DNA from 3 places in the Arthrobacter sp. Soil_C_60 genome. Region 3 is predicted to be linked to each of the others. Evidence: riboswitches for the same ligand, from Rfam matches in the RefSeq annotation. Region 3 holds a riboswitch; each other region holds the start of a gene.

What was found. Region 3 has a riboswitch for S-adenosylmethionine ahead of AC3A4M_RS20115 (OsmC family protein). Riboswitches for the same ligand answer to the same signal wherever they lie in the genome.
Region 1: linked by a shared signal. The riboswitch ahead of AC3A4M_RS02740 (aminotransferase class V-fold PLP-dependent enzyme) and the one ahead of AC3A4M_RS20115 (OsmC family protein) in region 3 are both predicted to bind S-adenosylmethionine.
Region 2: linked by a shared signal. The riboswitch ahead of AC3A4M_RS07840 (LLM class flavin-dependent oxidoreductase) and the one ahead of AC3A4M_RS20115 (OsmC family protein) in region 3 are both predicted to bind S-adenosylmethionine.

The regions. Positions count from the first base shown of each region.
Region 1 covers NZ_JBDGKM010000001.1:563,908-568,152, forward strand. The annotation lists gene AC3A4M_RS02735 (class I SAM-dependent methyltransferase) at 1-79, opposite strand, end outside; gene AC3A4M_RS02740 (aminotransferase class V-fold PLP-dependent enzyme) at 236-1,609, opposite strand; SAM riboswitch class IV at 1,651-1,763, opposite strand; gene hisN (histidinol-phosphatase) at 1,877-2,764, opposite strand; gene rsgA (ribosome small subunit-dependent GTPase A) at 2,833-3,936, opposite strand; gene aroA (3-phosphoshikimate 1-carboxyvinyltransferase) at 3,938-4,245, opposite strand, start outside.
Region 2 covers NZ_JBDGKM010000003.1:220,635-224,879, forward strand. The annotation lists gene AC3A4M_RS07830 (LLM class flavin-dependent oxidoreductase) at 1-339, shown strand, start outside; gene AC3A4M_RS07835 (acyl-CoA dehydrogenase family protein) at 336-1,565, shown strand; SAM riboswitch class I at 1,680-1,769, shown strand; gene AC3A4M_RS07840 (LLM class flavin-dependent oxidoreductase) at 1,859-3,265, shown strand; gene AC3A4M_RS07845 (DUF1206 domain-containing protein) at 3,344-4,183, opposite strand.
Region 3 covers NZ_JBDGKM010000013.1:15,455-19,699, forward strand. The annotation lists gene AC3A4M_RS20105 (APC family permease) at 1-653, opposite strand, end outside; gene AC3A4M_RS20110 (DUF1918 domain-containing protein) at 890-1,075, opposite strand; gene AC3A4M_RS20115 (OsmC family protein) at 1,138-1,677, opposite strand; SAM riboswitch class IV at 1,714-1,829, opposite strand; gene AC3A4M_RS20120 (FMN-binding glutamate synthase family protein) at 1,975-3,696, opposite strand; gene AC3A4M_RS20125 (hypothetical protein) at 3,782-4,081, opposite strand; gene AC3A4M_RS20130 (DNA alkylation repair protein) at 4,205-4,245, opposite strand, start outside.

The DNA of each region.
Region 1 (4,245 bases), on a different contig from region 3:
AATGCGCGCCACCCTGCTGGAAGCTGCTGCCGAACTCCCGGCGCCGTTCGTCGTCCATCCGGGGTCCGCCGCGAACCACTGCCACACTCCTCGTGCACCCTCTGCTCTCGGTCAGGGGCCTCTCATTGACCTGTCATTGACGCCGCCAGCCGCCCGTGCCGTTGCACCGGCGGCTTCGCAACGACGGGTCAATTAGATCATGCCCCATCCGGCGCGCAGGGATACGTTCCTAGCCCTAGGAGCACGGCGCCGCACCGGCGGTTCCCGGCGTCACCGGTGCCCACTCGGGGAAGGCCCGTGTTTCCACCGCCGGCACCCAGCGACCGCTCTCCACGACGTAGTCGTGGCGCAGGCCGTCACGGACCAGCGCTGCCACTCCGTCCGCTAGCCGGGCCGCGTCTTCCAAGCGGGAACCCAGCCCGAAGCTGGCACGCAGCGAACCGGACGGCAGCCCGAGGCGGTTGAGCAAGGGATGGGCGCAGAACTTCCCGTCCCGCACGCCGACGCCGTGCTCTGCCGAAAGATACGCGGCCACGAGGCCAGCGTCGTATCCGGCCACCGAAAAATTTACGACGCCGATGGCATCCAGCGGGCTGGCCTCGCCGCTGAAAATCCGGTGCACGGTGACCGAGTCCACCGCCTCCAGCCGCTCGATGAGATACCCACGCAGCACGGACTCATGCTGCTGCCACGCTTCCTCATCCAGCTGCGCAATGTGCTCCGCGGCCCGGGCCAGGGTGGCAGCACCGAGCACATTGGGAGAGCCGGCTTCGTGCCGGGCCGGCCCGGTTGTCCAGACCACGCCGTCCAGCCGGACCTGTTTCACCGCGCCGCCGCCAGCCAGATGCGGTGTGCCGGAATCGAGCCAGTCGGCCCGGCCGATGATCGCTCCCGCACCGAACGGGGCATAGAGCTTGTGTCCGGAGAGGACCACATAGTCAATGTTGTCCCGGGCAATGTCGAGGCGCCGGTGCGGGGCGAGCTGCGCAGCATCCACCACTACCCTTGCCCCATACCGGTGGGCAAGCCGCGCGGTTTCGGCGATCGGGAAGATCTCGCCGGTAACATTCGACGCTCCGGTGATGGCCACGAGTGCCACCTGGCCACCTGCCAGTTCGGCCTCGATGGCCTCGAGCGTGCCTGCAACACTCGGCCGGGCCACCACGCTGCGGTGCGGTACCGCCTGCCAGGGCAGCAGGTTGGCGTGGTGTTCGATGTCCAGGTACAGTACTTCGCCGCCGGCAGGGACGCAGCCGGCGAGCAGGTTCAGGGAATCGGTGGTGTTGCGGGTGAAGATGACCAGGTCATCGGTCCGCCCGCCCACAAAAGAACGCAGAACGTCGCGTGAATGCTCATAGACGGAGGTGGAGACCTGGGATGCGTACCCGGCACCGCGGTGGACGCTGGCGTAGTAGGGGAGCAACTGCTCCAGATAGGCGGTGACGGAAGCCAGCGCGGGTGCCGACGCGGCGTAGTCCAAGTTGGCGTAGCGGATGGTGCCGCCGTCCAGCAGGGGAGCGGCGAGTTCTGCGCCGGTAACTTCCTGGAACGGTTGTTCCGCTGCCAGCAGCTCGGGGGAAAGGGCGGAATCGATAACAGTGGTGCTCATATGACCTCATCTGGTGAGGGATCCGTGCGCATGGCAGAGCGGATCCGCGCTTGCCGAACCAGTCAGGCACGGCCAGGTCGTCACCCGGGGCACCCCGCCGCGTTAGGAGGGTTGCCGGCCAGCAAACCGGGGTTTAGCGCTGGCACTCGTGACCTGCCATCGAGATTATTGTCCGGCGGGAGCGGCCGCACCTTTGTTACGGGAACGAAAAGGCGACCATCCCCGGAGTGGGGACGGCCGCCGTCGTAATTCGTCACAAAGGCAGCGTCAGCGCAGGCCGTCCGCCTCCACAGAGGCCTCCGGAGCGGTTTCCGGCAAGGGCGCATCCTCCGGGTGTGCGGCCGGACGCTGGCCGCGCAACTGGGGATTGAGCCGGTAGAGCACCTCGTCGTGCAGCGTGCCGTTCGTGGCCAGCGCGTTGCCGCCAAAGGGGCCGTCCTCGCCCTCGAGCGAACTGAACCGTCCGCCGGCCTCCGTCACGATCGGCACCAGTGCCGCCATGTCATAGAGGTTGAGTTCCGGTTCGCAGGCAATGTCGACGGCGCCCTCGGCCACCATGCAGTACGACCAGAAGTCCCCGTAGGCACGGGTGCGCCAGACGGATTCGGTGAGGCCGAGGAACTCCGGGAAGTTGCCCCGTTCCTGCCAGCCGGTGAGGCTGGAATAGGAGAGGGACGCGTCCTCGAGCCGGTTGACATCGGAGACCCGGAGCCGGGTGGCCGCGGACAGCGAACGTCCCATGTAGGCACCGGTTCCGGTCGCGGCCCACCAGCGCTTGCCCAAAGCGGGGGCACTGACCAGGCCGACCACGGGCCGGTCTTCGTCCACCAGCGCGATCAAGGTAGCCCAGACCGGCACCCCGCGGACGAAGTTCTTTGTGCCGTCGATGGGGTCGATGATCCAGCGGCGGGAGCCGTGGCCGCTGCTGCCGTACTCCTCGCCAAGCACCGCGTCGCGCGGCCGGGCCCGGGAGAGTTGGCCGCGGATGGCCTCTTCGGCGGCGCGGTCAGCATCCGTGACAGGGGTGAGATCCGGCTTGGTCTCGATTTTCAGGTCCAGCGCCTTGAAGCGGGCCATGGTCTGCGAATCCACGGAATCGGCCATCACATGGGCCAGGCGCAGATCATCGTTATAGCTTTGAACGTCACGGGTCATAGGCTTCAACTTATCCTTATTCGGTGGCCGGATGCGGGATGTGAAGTCCCCGACCGACGACGGCGGTGCTACTGGAACCCCAGTTCCTTAGCTTGGGCGCGTTCTTCGGTTCCCAGCAAACGACGCAGCGACGCCAGCCGCGCCGGGCCTGATTCGCCGGCCTGCCCGGAAGCCACCCACGCGTCCACGCCGCAGTTGACGGCGTGGTCGTCGTGCTTGCAGCCGCGCTCGCAATCGGCCGTGCCGGGCTCCAGGTCGGGAAAGGCGGAAATGATCCGGTCCGGGTCCACATGGGCGAGTCCAAAAGAACGGATGCCGGGCGTGTCGATGATCCAACTGCCGGCCGGGGCATCGGTCAGCTTCAGGGCCAGCGCCGAGGAGGAAGTATGCCGTCCCCGCCCGGTCACGGCGTTGACGCCGCCCGTGGCGCGTTCCGCACCCGTGAGCGCATTGACCATGGTGGACTTGCCGACACCGGAATGGCCGAGCATGACGCTGACCATCCCGTCCAGATAGCCTTTCAGCTCGGCCACGGCGTCACGGTCGAGACGGGCCGAAAGCCCGTCGGCGGACCGTGCATCAATTCCAAAGCCCTCCGTGCCAGCGGTCCGGCTGACGATGACGGGCAGATCGAGGTGCCGGTAGTTGGAGAGCAGTTCTTCAGGATCCTTGACGTCCGCTTTGGTGACGCACAGCAGCGGGCTGATCCCGGCGTCGTACGCTGCTACCAAGGCACGGTCGATAAAACCGGTGCGCGGCTCCGGGTTGGCGGCGGCCACCACGATGACCAGTTGGTCCGCATTGGCCACGACTACCCGCTCCACCGGGTCGGTATCGTCGGCGCTGCGCCGCAACAGCGTCCGTCGTTCCTCGATCCGGACCAGCCGGGCCAAAGAGTCCGGCTCGCCCGTAATGTCGCCGACGAGCGCTACGAAGTCGCCGGCTACCACCGGGCTGCGGCGAAGCTCCCGGGCACGGGCGGCGACAACCACGCGTTCCTGGGCAGTGTCTTCATCGACCACCGCGGTGTAGCGGCCGCGGTCCACGGTGATGATCCGCCCGATGACCGCGTCTTCGTGGGCCGGCCGTTCCTTGGTACGCGGACGCGAGCCGCGCTTGTTGGGACGGATGCGGACATCGGATTCATCCCACGTACGGTTGCCGCGCACCACCTTAGACCGCTCCCGCCTCGGACTGGCGGGCGGAAGTCTCGAACAGGTCCTGCCATAGCCGCGGGAACTCGGGCATGGTCTTGGCCGTGGTGCCGATGTCTTCGACTTCCACGCCCTCGACCGCCAGCCCGATAATGGCTCCGGCAGTAGCCATCCGGTGGTCCTCATATGAATGGAAAACCCCGCCGTGCAGCGGCCTCGGACGGATGATCAGCCCGTCCTCGGTTTCTTCGGCGTCGCCGCCCAAGGCATTGATTTCCGCGACCAGAGCCGCCAGCCGGTCGGTTTCATGTCCGCGCAGATGGGCAA
Region 2 (4,245 bases), on a different contig from region 3:
TTCCGCGGGCGGGCCCACCGGGTCAAGGGAACCCCGGAACAGATTGCCGACCGGCTGGAGCAGTGGCAGGACGCCGGCGTGGACGGCATCAACATCATCAACCAGATCCTGCCCGGTTCCTACACGGACTTCATCGACGGAGTGCTGCCGGAACTGCGCAGCAGGGGACTGGCACAGACAGAGTACGCGCCGGGAAGCTTCCGGGAAAAGCTGTTCGGCGGCGGCGAGGGCTACAACGGGCCGCAGCTCAACGACCGGCACCCCGCACGTCAGTACCGCGGCGCCTTCGACGAATTCTCAGCCGCAGCACAGAACAAGGTTTTGGAAGGAAGACGATGACGGAAACTATCGCGAACGAGCGCACCGAGACCGCGGAAGCAACCTACGAGCGGTTGGCCGGCCGCTTTCGGCCGGTCTTCGAGCGGATCGCCCAGGGGGCACTGGACCGGGAACTGAACAGGATCCTGCCGTTCGAACAAGTTGCGTGGCTGAACGCGGCAGGCTTCGGGAAACTGCGGGTGCCGCTGGAGCATGGCGGCGACGGTGTCTCCTTCGAGCACTTCTTCCGCCTCCTGATCGAACTTGCGGCGGCGGACTCCAGCGTCGCCCACCTGTACCGCTCGCACTTCGCCTTCGTCGAGACGGTTGGCCTGGAAGGCGAGGAGTTTGCCCGCCGCTGGTATCCGCGCATTGTGGCCGGCGAGATCTTTGGCAACGCGGCCACGGAGAAGGCCGGAAACGCGCTGGGCACCACGAACACCAAGCTGGTCAGGGACGGCGGGAGGTGGCTGCTCAACGGTGAAAAGTACTACACCACCGGCAGCATCTTCGCGGAGTGGATCGCGGTCATGGCCAGTACCGACGGTGTCGAGGGCCGCCAGTACGCCGTCGTCAATACCAAGCAGGCGGGCGTGGAGATCGTTGACGACTGGGACGGCTTCGGCCAGCAGCTGACCGGGACGGGGACAACCTACTTCCGCGATGCCGTGGTGGAGCCGGCCGACGTTATCGAACGCAAGCCGTCGAGCACGCACGAACCTGCATTCTTCCAGCTGGTGCTGCTCGCCGTACTGGCAGGGATTGGCAATGCGGCGCTCGCGGACGCGAAGATCCTGGTGCGGAACCGCAAGCGGACCTTTAACACCGGAACCGGCGAACTGTTCCGCAATGACCCGCTGATCCTCCAGCTCGTCGGCCAGCTGTCGGCCAAAGCATTCGCCGCCGAATCGGTGGTCCTGACCGCGGCACGGGAACTGGATGCCGCGGCAGACAAGTCCCTTTCGCTCGACGACGTTCAGCGTTACGTCCGCGGGGAAGCTGCTGTGGAGAAGGCGCAGATCGTTGTTCCGGAGCTGGTTCTTGAGGCCACCGGGCAGCTGTTTGACGTCACGGGAGCAAGCGCGACATCCAGGGGCAAAGCGCTGGACCGCCATTGGCGCAACGCTCGGACCGTAGCCACGCACAATCCCACCGTCTTCAAGGCGCGGACCATCGGCGACTATGAGGTCAACGGCACCACGCCCGAGGGACTCCACAGCATCGGTGATGCACCGGCCAAGTCCTGAACGGGGATGCCGACGGCAGTCGCGGACGGCGGGTGCGCGAAAAGCAGCCGGGGGATTACCCGGTATGACGTAAGGATTTCGCGCCCGCCGCCGGACTGCGGTGGAATGGAGCTGTAACCATCCAGAGCGGCTGAGAGACCTGGCTCGTTGACGCCGCAGCAACCCCCTCTTTGAGGAAGGTGCTACCGCCAGGACCGATGGAGATCCAAAATTCTTTCGGTAGCCGCCGCGGTATTCGTCAGCGACCGCAGCTACCGGTGTAGGGGCTCTTCACGGTCATGAAGGAGTCTGAAATGACATTGGTACCCGCCCCCAGGCAAATCCGCTTCAACGCCTTCGACATGAACTGCGTTGGACACCAGTCGCCCGGTCTGTGGCGCCATCCCCAGGACAAGTCCGCCGATTACAAGACCATCGGCTACTGGACGCACCTGGCGAAGGTGCTGGAAGAGGGCCTCTTCGACGGTCTCTTCATCGCCGATGTGCTGGGCACCTACGACGTGTTCGGCGGCTCAAACGAAGTCACGCTCCGCGCGGGTACACAGGTCCCGGTCAACGATCCGTTCATGCTGGTTTCGGCTATGGCCGCGGTGACCGAGAACCTTGGTTTCGGCCTCACTGCCGGCACCGCCTATGAGCATCCGTACCCCTTCGCCCGGCGACTGGCCACGCTGGACCACCTGACCAACGGCCGCGTCGGCTGGAATGTGGTCACGGGTTACCTGCCGTCTGCAGCGCGCAACATGGGCCAAACGGACCAGATGGAGCACGACGAGCGGTACGCCCACGCCGACGAGTACCTTGAGGTGGTTTACAAGCTGCTCGAAGGTTCCTGGGAAGAAGACGCCGTGGTCAAGGACCGGGAAGCCGGTGTCTTTGTGGATCCGGCCAAGGTGCACGAGATCGGCCACGAGGGTAAGTACTTCAAGGTCCCCGGCATCGCCATTACTGAGCCGAGCCCGCAGCGCACCCCGGTCATCTTCCAAGCCGGCGCATCCAAGCGCGGGACCGAGTTCGCGGCAACGAATGCCGAAGCCGTTTTCGTCACGTGCCCGACCAAGGAAATGCTGGCCGCTTCAGTCAAGAAGATCCGCGATGCGGTGGAGGCAGCCGGCCGCGGCCGCTACGACGTTCGCATCTACGCGATGCAGACCGTTGTGACCGGTCCGGACAGCGCCACCGCTCAGGCCAAGTTCGAGGACTACAAGTCCTACGCGGACGTCAACGGTGCACTGGCGCTGATCTCAGGTTGGATGGGTGTGGACCTGTCCAGCTACGGGCCGGACGACGTGATCGGCGAGAACGTGAAGTCCAACGCCATCCAGTCCTCCGTGGAGACGTTCCAGAAGGCCTCGGGCGACGACGGCAAGCCGTGGACCATTCGACAGTTGGCCGAATGGGTCGGCGTCGGCGGTTTTGGACCGATCACCGTTGGTTCCGGCGAGGAAGTTGCCAAGAAGCTCATCGAGTGGGTGGACGAGACCGATGTGGATGGCTTCAACCTGGCTTACGCCATCACACCGGGTACCTTTGAGGACATCGTCGAATTCGTTGTTCCGGAACTGCAAAAGCGTGGCGCCTACCCGACCAAGTACGCGGAAGGAACGCTGCGCAACAAGCTGTTCGGCAAGGGCGACCGGCTGCCGGAGCAGCACCGGGGTGCCGGCTATCGCCTCGGCGCAGCCGTCTCCGCTTCCTGACTTAGTCGGTGAGGCTTTCCTGACCCAGGCCCGGGGCGGCGTCAGGAATCCGGTACGCGTAGGCCCGGTGCGTGCCCGCTACATCTTGGCGTAGCGGGCACGCGCGCCCAAGTACAGTCCGTAGCAGATGAGGCCGAGGGCCACCACAATCAGCGCGGCGTCGCCGAAGGGCTGTTCTTTCAGCGCCTTCAGTGCGCCGTCGAGACCCTTGGCTTCCTCTGCATCCTGGTGGAACGCCGCGACCGAGAAAAGAATGCCAAGCACCAACAGCGCAGCCCCCTTGCCCACGTAGCCGAAAGAACCGGCCCAGCCGATGCCGATCCTCGTGCCGCCCGGGGGCAGGGGTTTCAGATCGTTTAGGAACTTCTGCGTAATGCCTCTGTAGATGTAGAAGGCTCCAGCGATGGCGATGCCGGCGCCGATCAGGAAAAGCACCAGCGCTCCGCCGGGAAACGCCATCAATTGGGCGCTGGCGTCCTGTGAGGATTGACTGCTGTCGCTCTTGCCGCCAAGGGCATAGATGCCGAACGTAAAACCGATGGCGGCGAAGACGATTGCCAGACCGGCTGCCTTGAACCGTTTGCCCCACTTCTTTTTGGTTTCCAACCCGCGGTAACCGAATGCGGCGTCGGCGAGTTGCCACAGTGCCAAGGCGGCGCAGGCGATGAGCCCGGCCCACAGCAGGAAGACGCCTCCCGGTGTGCTGGCCAGCTGGGAGATAGCACCGGTTTGGTCTGCTTCCCCCGATGCCCCAAGGCCCAGCCGCAAGGCAATATAGCCAATCAGCAGATGCATCAGCCCGTTGGCGGCCCAGCCAAAGCGCGCCACCACTTCCAAAGTCTTCGACTCCGAGGCTTCCTCGGCGCCGTCTTTCGCCCTTTTCGCCTGGTGCTTCGCCTTCTCCACTTCGCCGCTCACGCGCGCACCTCCGCCTGCCTCGTACAGCCAAAGGCAACGCGCCCCGACAAGGGCGCGCCGCC
Region 3 (4,245 bases):
AGGAACGGCACGACCACCAGCACCGCGAAGAAGCCCGTCATGCCGCCGTTGAAGAACGGCTCCATGTTGGAGACCTCGCCGCCGGTGAAGGCGCCGGCGATCATGACCAGGCCGATGGCCAGCAGGAACAGCACCACGAAGGTCTGCACAATGCCGGCTTCCTTCACACCACGGATGTTGATCCAGGTAATAACGACGGCGGCAACGGCACCAACCAGCGCCCACGTCAGGTGGACGTCGAAACCGGCGACGTTCCAGAGCTTGATCTGGCTGAGGTTGGGAAAGATATATTGGACGGTCCGCGGGAGCGCCACCGCTTCGAAGGCCACGATGGTCACGTAGCCGCCGATGATGGCCCAGGAACCGATGAAGGACGGGCGCGGACCCATCGCCCGCATGATGTAGTTATGCTCGCCGCCGGCCTTGGGCATCGCCGCACACAGCTCGGCATAAGTTAGTCCGACCACCCCCATGATGATGCCGCCCGCAAGCATGGCCGTCACCGAGCCCATGGTTCCGGCGGACTCCAGCCAGCCGCCGGTCAGGACCACCCAGCCGAAGCCGATCATGGCCCCGAAGCCCAGGGCGAGGACGTCGAAACGTCCCAGTACTTTCTTCAATGAGGGTTCGGATTCGTGTTGTGATACTGCCACGCCGATGCCCCTTTCTCGTTCAGATGCCGTTCGGGCATGGGAGATTGCCGGCGGCACGAGGGTGGCGCCAATCGCGGCAAGAGTAACTGCACGACATTACTACGATGTTTCGGCCTGAACGCCATGTTGCGGCGGCATGTGCGTGGCTGGCGCTGGACAGCGCTGAGGGCGGCAGCATGAGCATGCTGCCGCCCTCAGTCAACTATCGGCTGGTGTGCGGGCTGTGCCGCCCGCGGCTAGGGGTTGTGCTGGACTACGAAATCCCCACCGGGGAAGACCACCGACTCGTGGCCGTCGTCGAACCGCACGAAGTACGGAGGAGCGCCGTCGTCTCCCCTGACTTCGACGATTTCCCCGTGCCGGTCGGACGATTCAACGGTCCTGCCGCGGACAATGATCCTGTTGCCTGGCGATGCCTTCATCGTGAATTACCTCCTGGCCCTAGAGTACGAGGGACCGCGCCGAAGGGGAATAGCACCCTTGGCTACTTCTTGAAGACCTCGGCGCTGACCGGGGTGGGATTGGCGAAGAGGTCCAGCACCGGGCAGTGCGCGTCCACTGTCCGGCGCAGCTCCTCGTAGCGTTCCTGCGATTCGGGGCCGCTGATATTCACGGTCAACCGCACGGCGCTGAACCCGGGGCGCACGCTCTCATCGGCGCCGAACAGGCCCTGCACATCCAGATCGCCCTCGGCGTCGATGCTGATCTCGTCGAACCGGATACCCAACTGGTGTGCGTACAGCCGGTAGACCACCACCTGGCAGGAAGCCAGCGCGCCCAAGGCATACTCCACCGGGCTCGCGGCCGTATCTTCGCCTGCAAGGCCCGCCGGTTCGTCAACGGAGAACTCGTGTTTGCCGGCGGTGACACGTGTGGCCACCGGGCCGGTTCCCTCGCCTGCCACCTTGAACGTTAGCTTGGCGTTGGCGGTGTCTTCGGCGATCTTGCCGGCCCAGAAAGCGCCTGCCTCATCCAAACGGTTGGCACGGTCTTCGGCCAGATCACGGAGAGCTGTTTCAGTCATGGTGGAATCCTTCCTGTCGGCGCACGCCGGAGCAGGGCGCCATACTTACGCCTCCCGTTTGGGCCGGCGTCGAATCTTCACCTGGGGCACCCCGCTACAGCTACGAGGGTTGCCGTCCAACCGGCCAGGGCCGAAGGTTGGAACTCTTGATTCTGCGTCCGATTCTGCCCGGTGCAGCACGGTACATTCAACCGTTTTGTAACACGAGGACTTCTGCCATGAAGTACGACGCCGGCACCTGGGTTCCGTAAAAACGGAACCCAGGTGCCGGCGTCGTACGCGGTTTGTGCCGTTGTTTTAGCGGCTCAGCTCGCCCTCCGGCCGGCCAACCTGGCCTTCAGGCTGGTGCTTGTCACCTGGAATGCGGGCCCTGTCATACTCCGGACTGCCTGGCACGGGCTCCGCCTTGTGCTCGTCCTCGGCGGGCTTCTTGGGCGGTTCGCGGAAATAGTCCGCGTTGGCCAGATTCCAGTCTTCGCTCCAGCCTCGGGGCGGATCCTTGAGCAGTTCGCCCGGCTCCATCCAGTTGTAGATGCTCTCGTAGGAGCGCGTGGTCAGATGGTCTACGCGGCGCCGAAGCATCCGCGGCGAGACTTCGTCCGGGGATTTGCAGCCCATCGAGGCCATGATCTGCACGCTCTCGTCCACGGTGAGCTTCTGGTAGTTGAAAACGCGCTGGCCCTTGTCCTCGACGTTGAGCGCCCGCACCAGCCGCGGGTTTTGCGTGGCAACGCCAACCGGGCATTCGTTGGTGTGGCATTTCTGCGCCTGGATGCAGCCGGTGGCCATCATCATGGTCCGCGCACTCATCGTGAAGTCCGCGCCTTCGATCAGGCGTTTGACGATGTCCGAGCCGGATGCGACCTTCCCTGCGGCGGCAATGCGGACGCGGTCCCGCAGTCCCACGCCGACCAGGGCGTTATGCACCAGCATCAAGCCCTCGGTCAGCGGCGTGCCCACGTTGTCCTGGTACTCCAGCGGCGCCGCGCCGGTACCGCCTTCGGACCCATCGACCACGATGAAATCCGGAGTCACTTTCTCCTCCAGCATCGCCTTGCAAATGGCGAGCACGTCCACCCGCGAACCCACGCACAGCTTGAAGCCGATGGGCTTGCCGTCGGAGAGATCGCGCAGCTGTTTGACGAAACGGATCAGTTCCCGCGGCGTGCCGAAGGCGCTGTGGCTGGCAGGCGACACACAGTCGACGCCCATCTCCACCCCGCGTGCTTCGGCGATCTCTGGGGTGACTTTCGCGCCTGGCAGTACCCCGCCCAGACCGGGCTTGGCGCCCTGCGAGAGCTTGATGCTGATGCCCTTGACCTCGGGGCGCGCCGCCTTCGGAATGAAGGCCTCGGGGCTGAAATGGCCGTCCTTGTCGCGCGCGCCGAAGTAGCCGGAGCCTATTTCCCAGATCAGGTCGGCCCCATATTCGAGGTGGTACTTAGTCAGGCCGCCTTCACCGGTTTCCTGCACGAAGCCGCCCAGCGCCGCACCCTTGTTCATGGCGAGCACGGCATTCTTCGACAGCGAGCCGAAGCTCATGGACGAGACGTTGAACAGCGAAATGTCGTAGGGCTGCCTGCAATCAGGCCCGCCCAGCGGTATCCGGGGATGCTGCTTGGGCGGCGCGACCGGAGCGGTGGAATGGATCAGGTATTCGTAGCCGATCTGGTTCACTTCGCGTTCCGTACCGAAGGCCTTGTGGCTGTTCTCGCCCTTGGCCCGCGCATACACCAGCGACCGCACATCCCGGTTGAACGGCTTCCCGTCCACGTTCCGCTCGACAAAGTACTGCTGGATTTCCGGCCGGATGGATTCCAGTACGTAGCGCATATGTCCCAAGATTGGATAGTTCCGCAGGATCGAGTGCCTGGTCTGGACCACATCCCAGATCCCGATCACCAAGAGCGCAACAACGACGGCGGCCAGCACCCACCAGCCAACGGAACCGAACGACGCGGCCACGATGGTAATAAAGCCCAGCACCGCAAGAACAACAAAAACCAAAAAGCGTGCCATGACCCGAGTCTACGACCGACGCCGGAGGAACCGGACGGGTCCGGCGGATTCGTCCGGTTCCCGAGCACACCCGGGGCGTCTGGAGTCAGGCGCAGCAGTCGGCTGGCTGCCGCCCAGCCGGTGCCGGCGCCGGAGCCGCTAGTCCTCCGCGCCTCAGCCGGGGCATTAAGCCGTGGAACCATGCCAGCGCCCGATTGTCATGCGGCTTGGCCGGATCTGACTGCCGGGTGGGCACCAGCGCCTTGGCCCGGTTCCTCGGCGACCGCAAGGCAGTCCCATTCCCTTGGTACCGCGAGCGCTGGCGGGTCCGCTCTGCCTGCGCCATCAGCTGCTGCAGTTCGACGTTGTGGATCTTCAGCCAGTATTCCGGAGGTTGGAGGCTCATGGCTGGTCCTGCTTTCTTCACGGATTGCGATTGGTCTTAGCATCAACGCCGTGAATACCGGATTCCATGGCCGGGAAAACTGCCAGTTTCCGTCGATTTCCTGCCATCGCTCCCCTACCGCCGCTAAATAACGACGTCGAACTCCGCCGCCGCCGATAGTTGGC